3 regions of the Gordonia alkanivorans genome follow, and region 2 is predicted to be linked to each of the others. Evidence: predicted binding sites of a transcription regulator. Region 2 holds the regulator's gene; each other region holds the start of a gene.
What was found. Region 2 encodes LexA, which represses DNA repair genes until DNA is damaged. Its sites were predicted from a motif close to CGAACANNTGTTCG; they were not measured.
Positions count from the first base shown of each region.

Region 1 (4,582 bases), 240 kb from region 2:
CGGCGCCGATGGCGATCCCGACGTCCGCCTGCGCGAGCGCCGGCGCATCATTCACCCCGTCACCGACCATCGCGACCCGCTTACCCTCGCGCTGCAGCTCGGCCACCTTGTCGGCCTTGTCCTCTGGCCGGACACCTGCGTAGACGCGGTCGATCCGCAGCTCGCGAGCCACATCCTCGGCCACCGCTCGCGCGTCTCCGGTGACCATCACCGCTTCGACCCCACGGCGCCGAAGGCCGTCGATCGCTTCGCGCGACTCCGGTCGCACCTCATCGGTCAACGCCAGCGCTCCGACGACCTCACCGTCGGCGACGACGTGCAGGATGATCGCGCCCTCATCGCGCCAGGTGCCCGCGATCGACAGCTCTGCAACACCCTGGCTGTCGAGCAACCTCGGCCCGCCCACCGCAATGTGCACTCCGTCCACTCTCGCCGAGACACCCACCGCCGGTGAGGAGGTGAAGTCCTGCGCCGCCGGCACCTCCAGTCCCCGCCCCCGGGCGGCCTCGACTATTGCGACGGCGAGTGGATGCTCGCTGTCCGCCTCGGCCGACGCGGCCAGCACCAGGACCTCGTCCGCCGTGCGGCCGCCCGCTGGTTCGACGGAACGGACCGTCGGAGCTCCACGGGTCAGCGTCCCGGTCTTGTCGAAGAGGACGGCGTCGACCGACCGCATGGTCTCGAGGGCGAGCCGGTCGGAGATCAGCACTCCCCCTCGCGCCGCGCGCTCCGTCGCGATCGAAACCACCAACGGGATGGCAAGACCGAGAGCGTGCGGGCAGGCGATGACGAGGACAGTGATCACCCGGACCACCGCGGAGTCAGGCATTCCCACCGAGGTCCAGACGACTGCCGTGACAGCTGCCGCGGCGAGGGCAAACCAGAAGAGCCACCCGGCGGCGCGGTCGGCAAGACGTTGGGCACGCGACGTCGACGCCTGCGCTCGGGCGACGAGCCGTTCGATCCCGGCCAGCGCGGTGTCATCACCGATCGCGGTGACCCGGACACGAACCGCGGAATCGGTAGCGACGGTCCCGGCGATCACGCGATCCCCGACCGATCGTCGTACCGGGCGCGACTCACCGGTGATCATCGACTCGTCCACATCCGCCGTACCGTCGACGACGTCACCGTCGGCCGGGATCGATGCACCCGGCCGAACCAGTACTACGTCGCCCACCTCCAGCTCGGAGACGGCGACGGTGACCGTTCCGGCGCCGTCGACCTTCTCCGCCTCATCGGGCAGCAAGGCCGCCAGCGAGTCGATGGCCGATGTCGTCTGGGCCAGCGCACGCATCTCGACCCAATGTCCCAGGAGCATGATCGCGACAAGGAGCGCCAGCTCCCACCAGAAGTTCAGCTCACCGGACAACAACCCCAGACTCGCGCCCCACGACGCCACGAATGCGACAGTGATGGCCAGCCCGATGAGCAGCATCATCCCCGGCCGGCGGGACCGGATCTCCCCGACGGCACCGGCGAGGAACGGCCGGCCGCCCCAGAAGTAGATGACCGTGCCCAGTACCGGCGAGATCCACATGACCCACCCGGGGTGAGGCAGCGAGTATCCGATCAGGTGGGCGAACATCTCGTTGAACGCCACCGTCGGGATGGCCAGTACCACCATGATCCAGAACAGTCGGCGGAACCGGCCGACGTGGTCGGCATGACCGCCGTGTTCGCCACCAGCGTGCTGGTGACCTTCGTGCGTACCCGTGTCGTGCCCGGGATGGATCGCTGTAGCACTCATGCGACCGACTATATACCCCCTACCGGTATATAGTAAGAGCCGATTTTCGTTGCGAGGTTCGACGACACCCGGCCCGCCGAGGGAGACCCGATAGCACACACCTCCGACAAACGTCGGCCACCTACCTGATTTCGACAAGCGTTGCACCGCAGCGTGATTCCGGGTACAGTCGAATGTATATTCGAACACGGCATCGGGGGTGACCGTCTTGACCGAAATCTCGACCACCGACGGCACTCCGTCGGCCCGCCCCTCCGAACTCGTGCAGGAACTGCACCGGATCACCACCGAACTCCAGGCCGTCGATCTGACGCAGTGCTCCGATGCCGAACTCATCGACGTCGCCGCCGGAACCGAACAGGCCATCGCCCGACTCACTTTCGCCGGCGACCGACAGATCATCGAGATCGCCGACCGCGACCTACCCCACCAGACCGGCCACCGCAGCATCACCCAGTTCATGACCCACCGCCTACGCATGGCCGACCCCATGCGCCGCACCAAACAACGCCACGCGACCGCCACCCACCTCAGCCCGACCGGCGAACCACTCGAACCCGAACGCCCCGCTCTGGCAGAGGCATTGGCCGACGGCAAGGTCAGCACCTCCCACGTCCGGGCAGTACTCGACGTCCTCGACCAGATCCCACACGCCGTCGACCACGACGTGAAAGTCGCCGCCGAACGACAGATGGCCGAGATCGCCGTCGACCACACCCCCGCCGACATCACCGCCCTCGGTGCACGACTACTGGCCCACCTCGACCCAGACGGCACACTGACCGACGACACCGACCGCAAACGTCGCCGCAATCTGTCGGTCAACCGGCAACGCGCCGACGGCACCGCCAAGATGACCGCCAACCTCACCCCCGAACTCCTCGCCCGCATCACCATGCTGCTCGCCGTCTGGGCCAAACCCGGCATGAACAACCCCGACGACCCCGACTCCCCCCACGGTTCCATCGAGGACGCCGACCCCGAGGCGGTCGAAGCCGCAGCCGCACGCGACGACCGCACCCCCGCCCAGCTCAACCACGACGCCCTCAACGCACTCCTGAAAGCCGTGTTCGACGACGGACTCCTGGGTAAGAGCCACCGCGGGTTACCCATCCAGCTGATCATCAAAGCCGACGTCAACGACCTACGACGCGAAGCCGGGTTCGCCACCACCGCGACCGGCACCCTGATCCCGATCACCGACCTCGTCAACCTGGCCGCCGACACCCAACCCTGGCTGGCGGTGTTCAAAGACGCCACCGCAATCCCGCTCTACTTCGGACGCGGCAAGAGGTTGGCCACCCGCGAACAGCGCCTCGTGTCCTTCGCCCGACCCGACGGCGAGGTCTGTTCCACCCCCGACTGCGGCGTATCCGCCGCGCACGTGGAAATGCACCACGCGCAACTGGATTGGGGTCTCGGTGGACTCACCGACATCACCGACCTCGCACCGGCGTGCCCGAAACACAATCGGATGGTCAGCAATGAACCCGGCGGCTACACCACCCGCATGGTCCGTGAAGGTCCCGACGAAGGCCGCTGCGCCTGGCGGTTGAACGCCGAACCCGGCGCACCACCCAACCCCGAACGCATCAACCGCCGACCCGACATACCCCGCCGATTCGCCGAACAACTCAAACAGGTACGCAACGAGATCCACGGACCCGAACCGGAGTCCGGCGCTGAAACGCGCCTTCACCTGCGCCAGATCATCGACCTCCGCAACGCCTCCGACGCCGAAGCCACCCTCGCCTCGATACTCCTCGCCGCCGCCTACCCGCACCGGTGAGAATCGCGGTCGTGAAGAAGGTGGTGGACCGTCGTCGAGGATTCCGTGCGATTCTGGAGCCAGAATGACCATGGACACCCCGCACAAGGTCGAGGACTTCTTTGCAGGCTCGCCGGTGGGCCTGTCGATCCACCGTGCGGTCGAGGACGCCATTCATGAACTGGGAGACGACATCACCGTCCGAGTTACGAAGAGCCAAGTCAACTTTCGACGTCGGACCGGTTTCGCCTTCGTGTGGCGTCCCGGCCTGTACCTGCGATCCGAAGTACCAGCGGTGTTGTCGATCGCCCTTCCGCACCGCATCGACTCTGCCCGCTTCAAGGAAGTCGCGCACCCCTCACCGCGCGTGTGGATGCACCACCTGGAGGTGCGTGGGGCCGCGGAGGTGGACGAGGAGGTCCGCCGGTGGCTCAGTGAGGCCTATGACGCCGCGGACTGACGTCGTCAGACTACGGCGCGGGGATGTCCAGCCCGAGGTCGAGCACCGTGACCGAATGGGTGAGTGCACCGACGGCCAGGTAGTCGACGCCCGTGCGGGCGTAGTCCTCGGCAACGTCGAGCGTCAGACCACCGGAGCTCTCCAGCTTGGTCTGCGGCGAGTGGGTGTTGCGTCGCTGCACGGCCATCTGGGTTTCCCACGGCTCGAAGTTGTCGAGCAGTACCAGCTGCGGCTCGAGGGGAAGCACCTCGTCGAGCTGGGCAAGCGAGTCGACCTCGACCTCGACGGGCAGACCCGGCGCCGCCGCGCGGACAGCCTCCAACGCAGCCGCGACCGAACCGGCCGCCACGACGTGGTTGTCCTTGATCAGGCCGGCGTCGCCGAGGCCCATGCGGTGGTTGACTCCCCCACCTGCACGCACCGCATACTTCTGCAGCAATCGCAACCCGGGAAGCGTCTTTCGGGAGTCGCGGATCTGGGCGGGGGTACCGGCCACCGCATCGACCCATGCACGGGTCGCGGTGGCGATCCCCGACAGATGGCAGATCAGGTTCAGCGCGGTGCGTTCGGCCGTCAGGAGTGCGGCCGTCGGAGCGTGGACGCG
Region 1 is NZ_CP027114.1:2,807,801-2,812,382, reverse strand. It holds gene C5O27_RS12725 (heavy metal translocating P-type ATPase) at 1-1,750, opposite strand, end outside; gene C5O27_RS12720 (DUF222 domain-containing protein) at 1,959-3,539, shown strand; gene C5O27_RS12715 (DUF5655 domain-containing protein) at 3,604-3,978, shown strand; gene nadC (carboxylating nicotinate-nucleotide diphosphorylase) at 3,989-4,582, opposite strand, start outside.
Region 1: a site for LexA is predicted at 1,921-1,934, ahead of C5O27_RS12720 (DUF222 domain-containing protein). Genes of this name have one in related genera too.

Region 2 (4,582 bases):
CGTACGGTGTCCTCGACCTGCTGGGCGAGCTGCGCCAATGCGTCCTCGGCGACGTGGCGTCCCTGGCATGCGCGCCGGACGCCCCTCATCACCTTCTCGCGACTGAACGGTTCGGTGACGCCGTTGCGTTTGACCACCGCGAGCACCGCGCTCTCCACGGTCGAGAAGCGTCGCCCGCACTCCACGCAGGAGCGGCGGCGCCGGATGGCCTGCCCCTCATCAGCGACACGCGAGTCGATGACCTTGGTGTCGTCGTTCTTGCAGAAGGGGCAGCGCATCGTATCCTCACGCAGGTCACGGGACACTCTGGTGCAGCCGCGCCGCATGCCAGGCCGGTAGTCGGCCGGTCCCTGTGACATCGAGGATACCGCCCGTGCTCAGTGGTACCGGGGGGCGAGCAGCGGCTGACCGACGCGCAGCCCGCTCGACGGGAGGTCGTTCAGCTGGATGATCTCGTCGACGACCGCCTCACGCGGCATCTCGGGGGCGACGCGCGATGCGATGGTGCTCAGCGAGTCGCCCGACCGCACGTGTACGACCTCGGTGCCGACCGAAGAAGGTGTGACCGTCGCGGCGTAGTTCTGACCGACGACCGCGATGACCCACACGGCCAGAGCGAGCCCGACGCCGGCGAGAATTGCCGTCGCCGTGCGCCGACGCCGCCGGATGACGGCCGAGGGCGCGGTATGCGCAACACGCGAGACGGGTACGACCGGTGCACGACCCCGCATACCGACCGGCGAGGCGCACCGGGTGGAGGCGACCCGGCGGACCCGGACCGCCGACTCCGGCACCGGACGCCCGTCGACGGGCCGGCGGCCGTCGCCGCGGCGCATCGGGCGCGGACGCTCCAGGACGTCACCACGGACCGAATCGGTGGAGCGGTCGGGGTCGATGAGAGTGGCGGTGCGCATGATGCCCTCCGTGTTTCCGGTCGAACGCTTGTCCGTGCTCCGGCTGCGTCGTCGGCGTTCGAACTGTTCGATTGTCGATCATCTGTTCGATGAACTGATGTTCGATTTGTAGCACGGCACGCCGACACTTGTCTCGCAACACGTCGAACAAATGTTTGATGCGGTCGGCATTCTCGGCTAGGGTCGTCGTCAGACAAGCGATCTACCAGCACGTTCGGAATCGAGAGGAACCCGATCATGAGCGATGACGGCGGTAAGCGCACCGGAGCGCGGGGCGCCGACGAGCCCGTCGCCCCGGCAGACATGGCGGCGGCCGAGGCCTCGCTGACGCCGCGGCAGCGCGGAGTTCTCGAGGTGATCCGCAGATCCGTGCGCGAGCGCGGTTACCCGCCGAGCATCCGCGAGATCGGTGACGAGGTGGGTCTCACGTCGACCTCCTCCGTCGCCCACCAACTGCGGACGCTCGAACGCAAGGGCCTCCTCAAGCGCGACGCGAATCGTCCGCGAGCGGTCAACATCGCACCGAGTGAGCCGCCGACGCCCACCTCACCGACCGGTGGTGCGCTACCCGAGCCCACCTTCGTGCCGGTGCTCGGCCGGATCGCCGCAGGCGGCCCGATCCTCGCGGAAGAAGCCGTCGAGGACGTCTTCCCGCTCCCCCGCGAGCTCGTCGGCGAGGGTTCGCTGTTCCTGCTGAAGGTCGTCGGCGAGTCGATGATCGACGCCGCGATCTGCGACGGCGACTGGGTGGTCGTGCGCCAGCAGAACGTGGCCGACAACGGCGACATCGTGGCCGCGATGATCGACGGCGAGGCCACGGTCAAGACCTTCAAGCGCCAGAAGGGTCATGTCTGGCTGATGCCGCACAACGAGCTGTTCGACCCGATCCCGGGCGACGAGGCCGTGATCCTCGGCAAGGTCGTCACCGTGATGCGGCGTATCTGACCTCTTCGTTCTCGAGAACCGCGGCGGCAGCCGCGCGCGCCGCAGCCGGATCGGTGGTGGCGAGCGCGGCTGTCGCCGCGTTCTCGCAGGTCGACCGTGAGACGCCGCCGAGGCGGGCACCGACCGCGGCGGCCGCCACCGGAGCACTCGACAGCGAGGTGACACCCAACCCGACGAGCACACAGGCGAGGATCGGGTCCGCCGCGGCCTCGCCGCACACGCCCACCGGTTTCCCCTGGTCCCGTCCGGCCCGCGCGACCGTCGCGATGAGGTGCAGGACCGCCGGCTGCCACGGATCGGTCAGCGATGCGAGATCGGCCGACATCCGGTCGGCGGCCATCGTGTACTGCGTGAGGTCGTTGGTGCCGATCGAGACGAAGTCGACCTCGGCCAGGATCGCCGGCGCGAGGATCGCGGCGGCGGGGACCTCGATCATCACCCCGGCGACCAGTCCGCGTTCCCGTACCTGAGCGGCGAAGGCGGCCGCCTCGGCCGGTGAGGCGATCATCGGCGCCATGACCCAGGGGCTCGTCTCGGAACCCTCCGCGGCGCGCGCGATCGCGTCGAGCTGATGGGCACGGATCTCGGGGTGTGCCAAGGCGATCCGGTCGCCGCGCACACCGAGGGCCGGGTTGGCCTCCTCGGGCTGGTACACGAAGCGCAGCGGCTTGTCCGAGCCGGCGTCGAGGGTACGGATGACGACCTTGCGGCCGCCGAACGCGTCGAGCACCTCGCGATAGATGTCCGCCTGTTCCTCCACCGACGGCTCGTCGGCGCGTTCGAGGAAGGCCAGTTCGGTGCGGAACAGTCCGACGCCCTCCACCGGATGATCGGTGGCCGCACGGGCCGACGATCCGTCGGCGACGTTGGCCAGGATCGCCACCTCCACACCGTCGGCGGTGCGACCCGGGCCCGACCAGCCGGCGACCCGTGCGGCCTGACGCGTGTACTCGTCGACACGGGCCCGCGCGGCGGCGTTGTCGGGTTGCACGACGATCTCGCCTGTCGTGCCGTCCACGAGTATCACCGTGCCCGAGTCGATCCCGGCGAGACCGGGGACCGCGACGACACACGGGATGCCGAGCTGCCGGGCGATGATCGCGGTGTGGCTGGTGGGCCCGCCCAGGCGGGTGACCAGCGCGATGGTGGTGGCGGGATCGAGCCCCGCGGTGTCGGCGGGCGCGAGGTCGTCGGCGAGGAGGACCGAGGGCACGTCCGGCGTGGGCACGCCGGGCTCGGGGAGGCCCAGGAGTTCGGCGAGGACGCGGTCGCGGACGTCGTTGAGATCGGTGACGCGCTCGGCCATGAGCCCACCGAGCTTGGTGAACACGGCGGCGAACTGTTCGGTGGCGGCGACGGCGGCCGACGGCGCCGAGGCGCCCTTGGCGATCAGACCCGAGGCGGCACCGATCCAGCCGCGGTCCTCCGCGAGTCCGGCCGTTGCGGTGAGCACCTCGGCGGCGACGCCGGTGTTCTGCGATGCACGCTCACGTAGGCGCGCGGCGACCGCGGCCGCCGCGGCGGTGAACCGTTCGGCCTCGTCGGCGCGACGGTCCTCGGCGATCTCGACGCCTGCGCCCAGTGCCTCTGCGGAGTGGTCGGGTCGGCGTCCCGGCCAGAGTGCGGGCCCGAGAGCCACACCACCGACAACCGGCGTCCCCGTCAGAATCTGCGTCATGTGACCACGGTTACAAATTCTTCTTGACTTGTCAACACAAACAGGCGTAAACACAATTACTACAACACGCAAAGCCGCATGTTCCCACATTGGACGACCCGATCAGCGCCACGGGAACGATCAGAACGGAGCCGGTGTGTACGCCGAGGAGAGACAGCAGGCCATCGCCGAGGAGGTACGCGTCGCAGGACGCGCCTCGGTCGCCGAGCTCGCCGCGAAGTTCGACGTGACCAGTGAGACGGTCCGCCGCGACCTCGCGGTGCTCGAACGTGCCGGGCACCTGCAGCGAGTCCACGGCGGTGCCGTCCGCCCCGAGGTCCTGCGCGTGATCGGTGAACTCGGCATCGACGAGCGCGAGACGGAACAGACCGAGCAGAAGGCCGCGATCGGCCGTGCCGCGCTTCGTTTCCTCCCGCCCGACGGCGGATCGGTGCTCTTCGACGCCGGCACCACCACCTTCCGGGCCGCCGAGGCCATGCCGCGCGACCGCGATCTCACACTGATCACCAACAGCCTCCCGATCGCCGGGCTGCTCGCCGGACGCCATGCCGACGGTCTCCACTCCCTCGGCGGTCGCGTCCGCGGACTCACGCAGGCGACGGTCGGCGCCGAAACGGTCGCCGCGCTCGGCCGACTCCGCGTGACGACCGCGTTCATCGGCACCAACGGCCTGAGCGAGGCGCACGGTCTGTCCACCCCCGATCCCGACGAGGCGGCGGTGAAGGCGGCGATGGTCGCCGCAGCCCGCCGCGTCGTCGTCCTCGCCGACAGTTCGAAGATGGAGCGCGAGGAGCTGTCCGGTTTCGCCGGCATCGACGACATCGACGTTCTCATCACCGATTCCGGCATCGATCCGCAGTTCTCGGCCGCACTGTCCGCCCGCGGCGTCGAGGTCGTGATCGCGTGATCCTCACCGTCACCGCCAATCCCAGCGTCGACCGCACCCTCGAACTCGCCACCCCGCTGCGACGCGGCGAGGTCCAGCGGGCCGGCGTCGTCCGCGCCGAACCGGGCGGCAAGGGCGTCAACGTCGCCCGCACCGTCG
Region 2 is NZ_CP027114.1:3,043,249-3,047,830, reverse strand. It holds gene nrdR (transcriptional regulator NrdR) at 1-278, opposite strand, end outside; gene C5O27_RS13855 (LysM peptidoglycan-binding domain-containing protein) at 378-914, opposite strand; gene lexA (transcriptional repressor LexA) at 1,152-1,859, shown strand; gene C5O27_RS13845 (putative PEP-binding protein) at 1,837-3,537, opposite strand; gene C5O27_RS13840 (DeoR/GlpR family DNA-binding transcription regulator) at 3,674-4,444, shown strand; gene pfkB (1-phosphofructokinase) at 4,441-4,582, shown strand, end outside.

Region 3 (4,582 bases), 1.7 Mb from region 2:
GTGACCAGGACCGCGCGCACTGACGCCGACCACTACGACGCCATCGTCATCGGTTCCGGTTTCGGCGGCTCGGTGGCCGCCCTCCGGTTGACCGAGAAAGGATACCGAGTCGCGGTCGTCGAGTCGGGCCGTCGTTTCGCCGACGCCGACCTGCCCAAGACCAGTTGGCGCCTCAAGGATTACGTGTGGGCGCCGGCGCTGGGCATGTTCGGTGTGCAGCGCATGCACCTGCTGCGCGACGTGCTGGTCATGGCCGGCGCGGGTGTCGGCGGCGGGTCGCTGAACTACGCGAACACGCTCTATCGACCGCTCCCCGCTTTCTTCGACGACCCGCACTGGGGCAAGATCACCGACTGGGCCGCCGAACTCGACCCCTACTACGACCAGGCATCGCGCATGCTCGGCGTGACCACCTATCCCAAGGTCACGCCCGCCGACCGCGTGATGCGCAAGGTCGCCGAGGACATGGGCGCCGGCGACACCTTCGTCCACACCCCCGTCGGCGTCTTCTTCGGCGAGCCCGGCAAGACCGTCGAGGACCCGTTCTTCGGGGGTGCCGGACCCGCCCGCACGGGTTGCACCGACTGCGGCGCCTGCATGACCGGCTGCCCGGTCGGCGCGAAGAACACCCTGGTCAAGAACTATCTGTATCTCGCCGAACAGGCCGGTGCCACCGTCATCCCGCTGACGACCGTCGACACCGTCCGTCCGCGCGCCGAGGGCGGGTACACCGTCGGCGCGCATCGGACCGGTCGACGCTGGTCACGTCGTGGCCGCCGCTCGTTCACCGCCGACCACGTGGTGTTCGCCGCCGGCACCTACGGCACCAACAAGCTTCTGCTGGACATGCAGCAGAGCGGAACTCTTCCCGGGCTGTCGTCACGCCTGGGCAAGGTGGTCCGCACCAATTCCGAGGCCGTCCTGGCCGCGACGGCCACCGACCTGAAGGTCGACTACACCGAGGGGGTGGCGATCACCTCGTCGTTCCATCCCAACGAGCACACCCATATCGAGCCGGTGCGATACGGCAAGGGCAGCAACCTGATCGGTCTGTTGCAGGCGATGCTCATCGACGGTGACAGTCGCCTGCCCCGACCGCTGGCGGCACTCGTGGAGATGATCCGGCACCCGCTGGTCACCCTGCGCGGGCTCTCGGTTCGACGCTGGTCGGAACGGACGATCATCGCCCTGGTGATGCAGACCGCCGACAACTCCCTCGAATTGTTCTCCCGCCGTGGCCGTTTCGGTCCGATGCTGCGCAGTAGGCAGGGTGCCGGCGATCCCCCGCCGACCTGGATCCCGGTCGGCCACGACGCCGTCCGCAAGATGGCCGACGAGATCGACGGCGACGCCGGCGGTTCCATCGTCGACTGGCTGAACATCCCGATGACCGCCCACTTCCTGGGCGGTTGCTCGATCGGCCGGTCCGCCGCGGACGGCGTCGTCGACCCGTATCACCGCGTGTTCAACCACCCCGGCCTGCACATCGTCGACGGTTCGACGGTGTCGGCGAACCTGGGCGTGAACCCGTCGCTGACGATCACCGCTCAGGCCGAACGCGCACTCGCGATGTGGCCGAATGCCGGTGAGGCCGACCCCCGTCCGGAGCTCGGTGCGTCGTACCAGCCGATCGCCCCGGTGCCGCCGGTCCACCCGACGGTGCCCGAATACGCACCCGCCGCGCTGAGATTGCCGATCACGCCGATCTCCAACGCCGGCTGAGGTTCTCGTAGAAGTTGTGGGCGTATGACGTCCACAACTTCTACAAAGCCCAGTAAGTCACCACACCCCCGGCGGCCGCAGCTGGATGCTGATCCGGGCGCCGACGCCGCGCACCTTGGGAACCGCGTGTTCCCAGGTGCGTTGGCAGCTGCCACCCATGACCAGCAGGTCACCGGTCGACAGCGTGAACTTCAACGACTTCCCGCCGCCCCGCGGCCGCAGCATCAGCGGTCGCGGGGCGCCGAGGGAGATGATCGCGACCATCGTGTCGTGCGTCGACGCCCGCCCGATGCGGTCCCCGTGCCATGCCACTGAATCGTTGCCGTCGCGGTAGAGGCTGATCCCGGCGGTCGCGAATCCTTCGGGCAACTCCTCGCGGTAATGCCGCGACAGCGATGACCGCATCTCGGTGATCAACGCATCCGGAAACGGGTCGTCCTTCTGGTAGATCGACACGAGCCGCGGGACGTCGACGACGCGGTCGTACATCTGACGCCGCTCGGCCCGCCACGGGACGTCGCGTCGAAGCCGATCGAAGAGTTCGTCCGGCCCGCTGATCCAGCCTGGGCACAGGTCCACCCACGCGCCGTCGGTGAGCGGACGCCGCGTCGTCGAGGTCGACAGGTCCGACAGCGCCGGCTCCGCGGCCATCTCGGCGAACAACGATCCCTGGATGCCGATGGACATACACCCCACCGTACACCCGAATCGAACGCCTGTTCGATGGACGGCATGTCCGTGCCGTTCGCGCCCACCCTTCGAACGTGAGCGGAAACGGATCGAGAGAGCGGGTAAGGACCTACGGGACCCCCGTCCGCGCACGAGGCGTCCCTCACATTTTCGAGCAATGCCCGCTCCATCGTCGAAGCAGCTCAAGAAGCCCCTGGCCCGGCGCGGAAGGGACGAAGCGCACATTCGGCTCACCACGAAAGGGCCGCGATGTGAGGTGGCCCACAGCACGGTCGCCGGGTCGATGCTTTAATCAATTCGTTATAAATCGTTACAAGGGGGAACTCGATGAAGCGCACCGGTATCGCCGGTCTGTTTGCTGCCGCCGCCATGCTGATCCCGATCGCGCCGGCGACCGCCGATCCGGTCGGCGATCTGTTCGGTAGCGCCAGCGGCAGCCTCGACTCCGGAAGTTCCGCGTTCGGGTCGTCGGGCGACAAGGTCACCCACTACGGCAAGCTCGGCCGCGCGGGCGCACGCAACGGCGTGAAGTCCATCAACGTCTGGGTCTACAACCCGAAGGGCGCCCGGGAGATCACTCCGGGAACCTTCGGCAAGAACTCGCGACTCGGCGTGCGCTGGAACTCCATCATCGACGCCGGCCCCATCGTCGACGGCAACGAGTGCCGCATGGAGGTCCGCCTCGCCGGACCGAAGGTGCCCAAGGAAGCCGCGCTGTACAAGACGCAGGACTGCACCGCGGTGAAGTCCTACTTCTTCAAGGGCGGCGGCAACTTCACCATCCGCGTCACCGACCTGGTCTCCGGCGCGTCGAACAGCATCGCGTTCTCGGTCCAGTAGTCAACGCGAACCGCAGACACGAAGTGCGGGATGGATGCCGGTTTCCGGCACTCATCCCGCACTTTCGTCGTCAGGCGGTCAGCTCCCTGACACGTCGAACTTCTCCCCGGTCAGCTTCTCCGACTCCGCCCAGAGCGCCGCACGGAAGTCGGCGTCGTCGGCCGCCTTCTTGTACTTGTTCCGTCCGGGCGCGCCGTGCAGCCCGAAGAATTTCGTCGGTCCGTAGTAGGTGCCGGACGGCAGACCCGACATCGTCGCGGCGTACAGCTGCGGCAGCGCCCCGTCGGCAGCCGACTGCGCGATGGGCAGCTTGTTCGACAGCTTCGCCAGGACATCCATGAAGTTCTCGCTCCGACCCTGCAATTCCGTTGCGGCATAACCGGGATGGGCGATGAACGACTCCTTCGACGACCCGGCCTCCGCCAACCGCTTGGCGAGTTCGAGGCCGAACATGAGGTTGGCCATCTTGGAGTCCCCGTAGGCCTGCCAGCGGCGATAGCGGCGCTTCTCCCAGTTGAGGTCGTCGAGCGCGATGTTCCCGATCTGGTGCACGCCCGACGACACGGTGACGACGCGGTCGGTGATCTTCGGCAGCAGCAACGCGGTGAGCGCGAAGTGGCCGAGATGGTTGGTGCCGATCTGCATCTCGAAGCCGTCGGCGGTGCGTCGCAGCGGTACGGCCATCAGTCCGGCGTTGTTGATGAGGACGTCGGCGCCGGTGAAACTCGACGCGAACGAGCGAACCGACGCGAGATCCGCGAGGTCGAGTTGGGCAACGGTCGCGTTGGGTCCCAGTTTCGACGCCACGGCGTCGGCCTTGGCGGTGTTGCGGCACGCCAGGATGACGTTGGCGCCGACACCGACGAGCGCTTTCGCCGTCTCGGCACCGAGGCCGCTGTTCGCGCCGGTCACCACGAAGGTGCGACCCGTCTGATCCGGAATGTTCGCTGACGTCCAACCGTTCATCGCAGCCCCCAGGGATGGTGTGTCGGTCCGGCGTCCTCGCCGCGCCCCTGCGGCCCACGCTATTGACGACCCCGGACGGCGTCAACGATTCGTCTCGGGCAGCCGACTTCGGTGGCGCGGTCCTCAGCCGCCGAAGAACGTCGTGAGCCGCAGCGGACCGGCGCCGACGATGCGTCGAGCCGGGCGTAGCAGTTCGGCGATCAGGTTGCGCGACGACCCGAGCCGTTCGACGAGGTCGGACGGGGCGAAGAACTCGGTGGGCGCCGACCGGCCGCGCATGATGCGGCTGCCGAGGAGTTCCCATTCGTCGGCCTCGGCGCCGGCGGAGTCGATCGCGGCGCCGCTGGCGAGGGCGGGGACGCGA
Region 3 is NZ_CP027114.1:4,756,919-4,761,500, forward strand. It holds gene C5O27_RS21590 (flavin-containing monooxygenase) at 1-4, shown strand, start outside; gene C5O27_RS21595 (GMC oxidoreductase) at 1-1,722, shown strand; gene C5O27_RS21600 (alpha-ketoglutarate-dependent dioxygenase AlkB) at 1,780-2,409, opposite strand; gene C5O27_RS21605 (hypothetical protein) at 2,740-3,252, shown strand; gene C5O27_RS21610 (oxidoreductase) at 3,331-4,218, opposite strand; gene C5O27_RS21615 (adenylate/guanylate cyclase domain-containing protein) at 4,342-4,582, opposite strand, start outside.
Region 3: a site for LexA is predicted at 2,432-2,445, ahead of C5O27_RS21600 (alpha-ketoglutarate-dependent dioxygenase AlkB). Genes of this name have one in related genera too.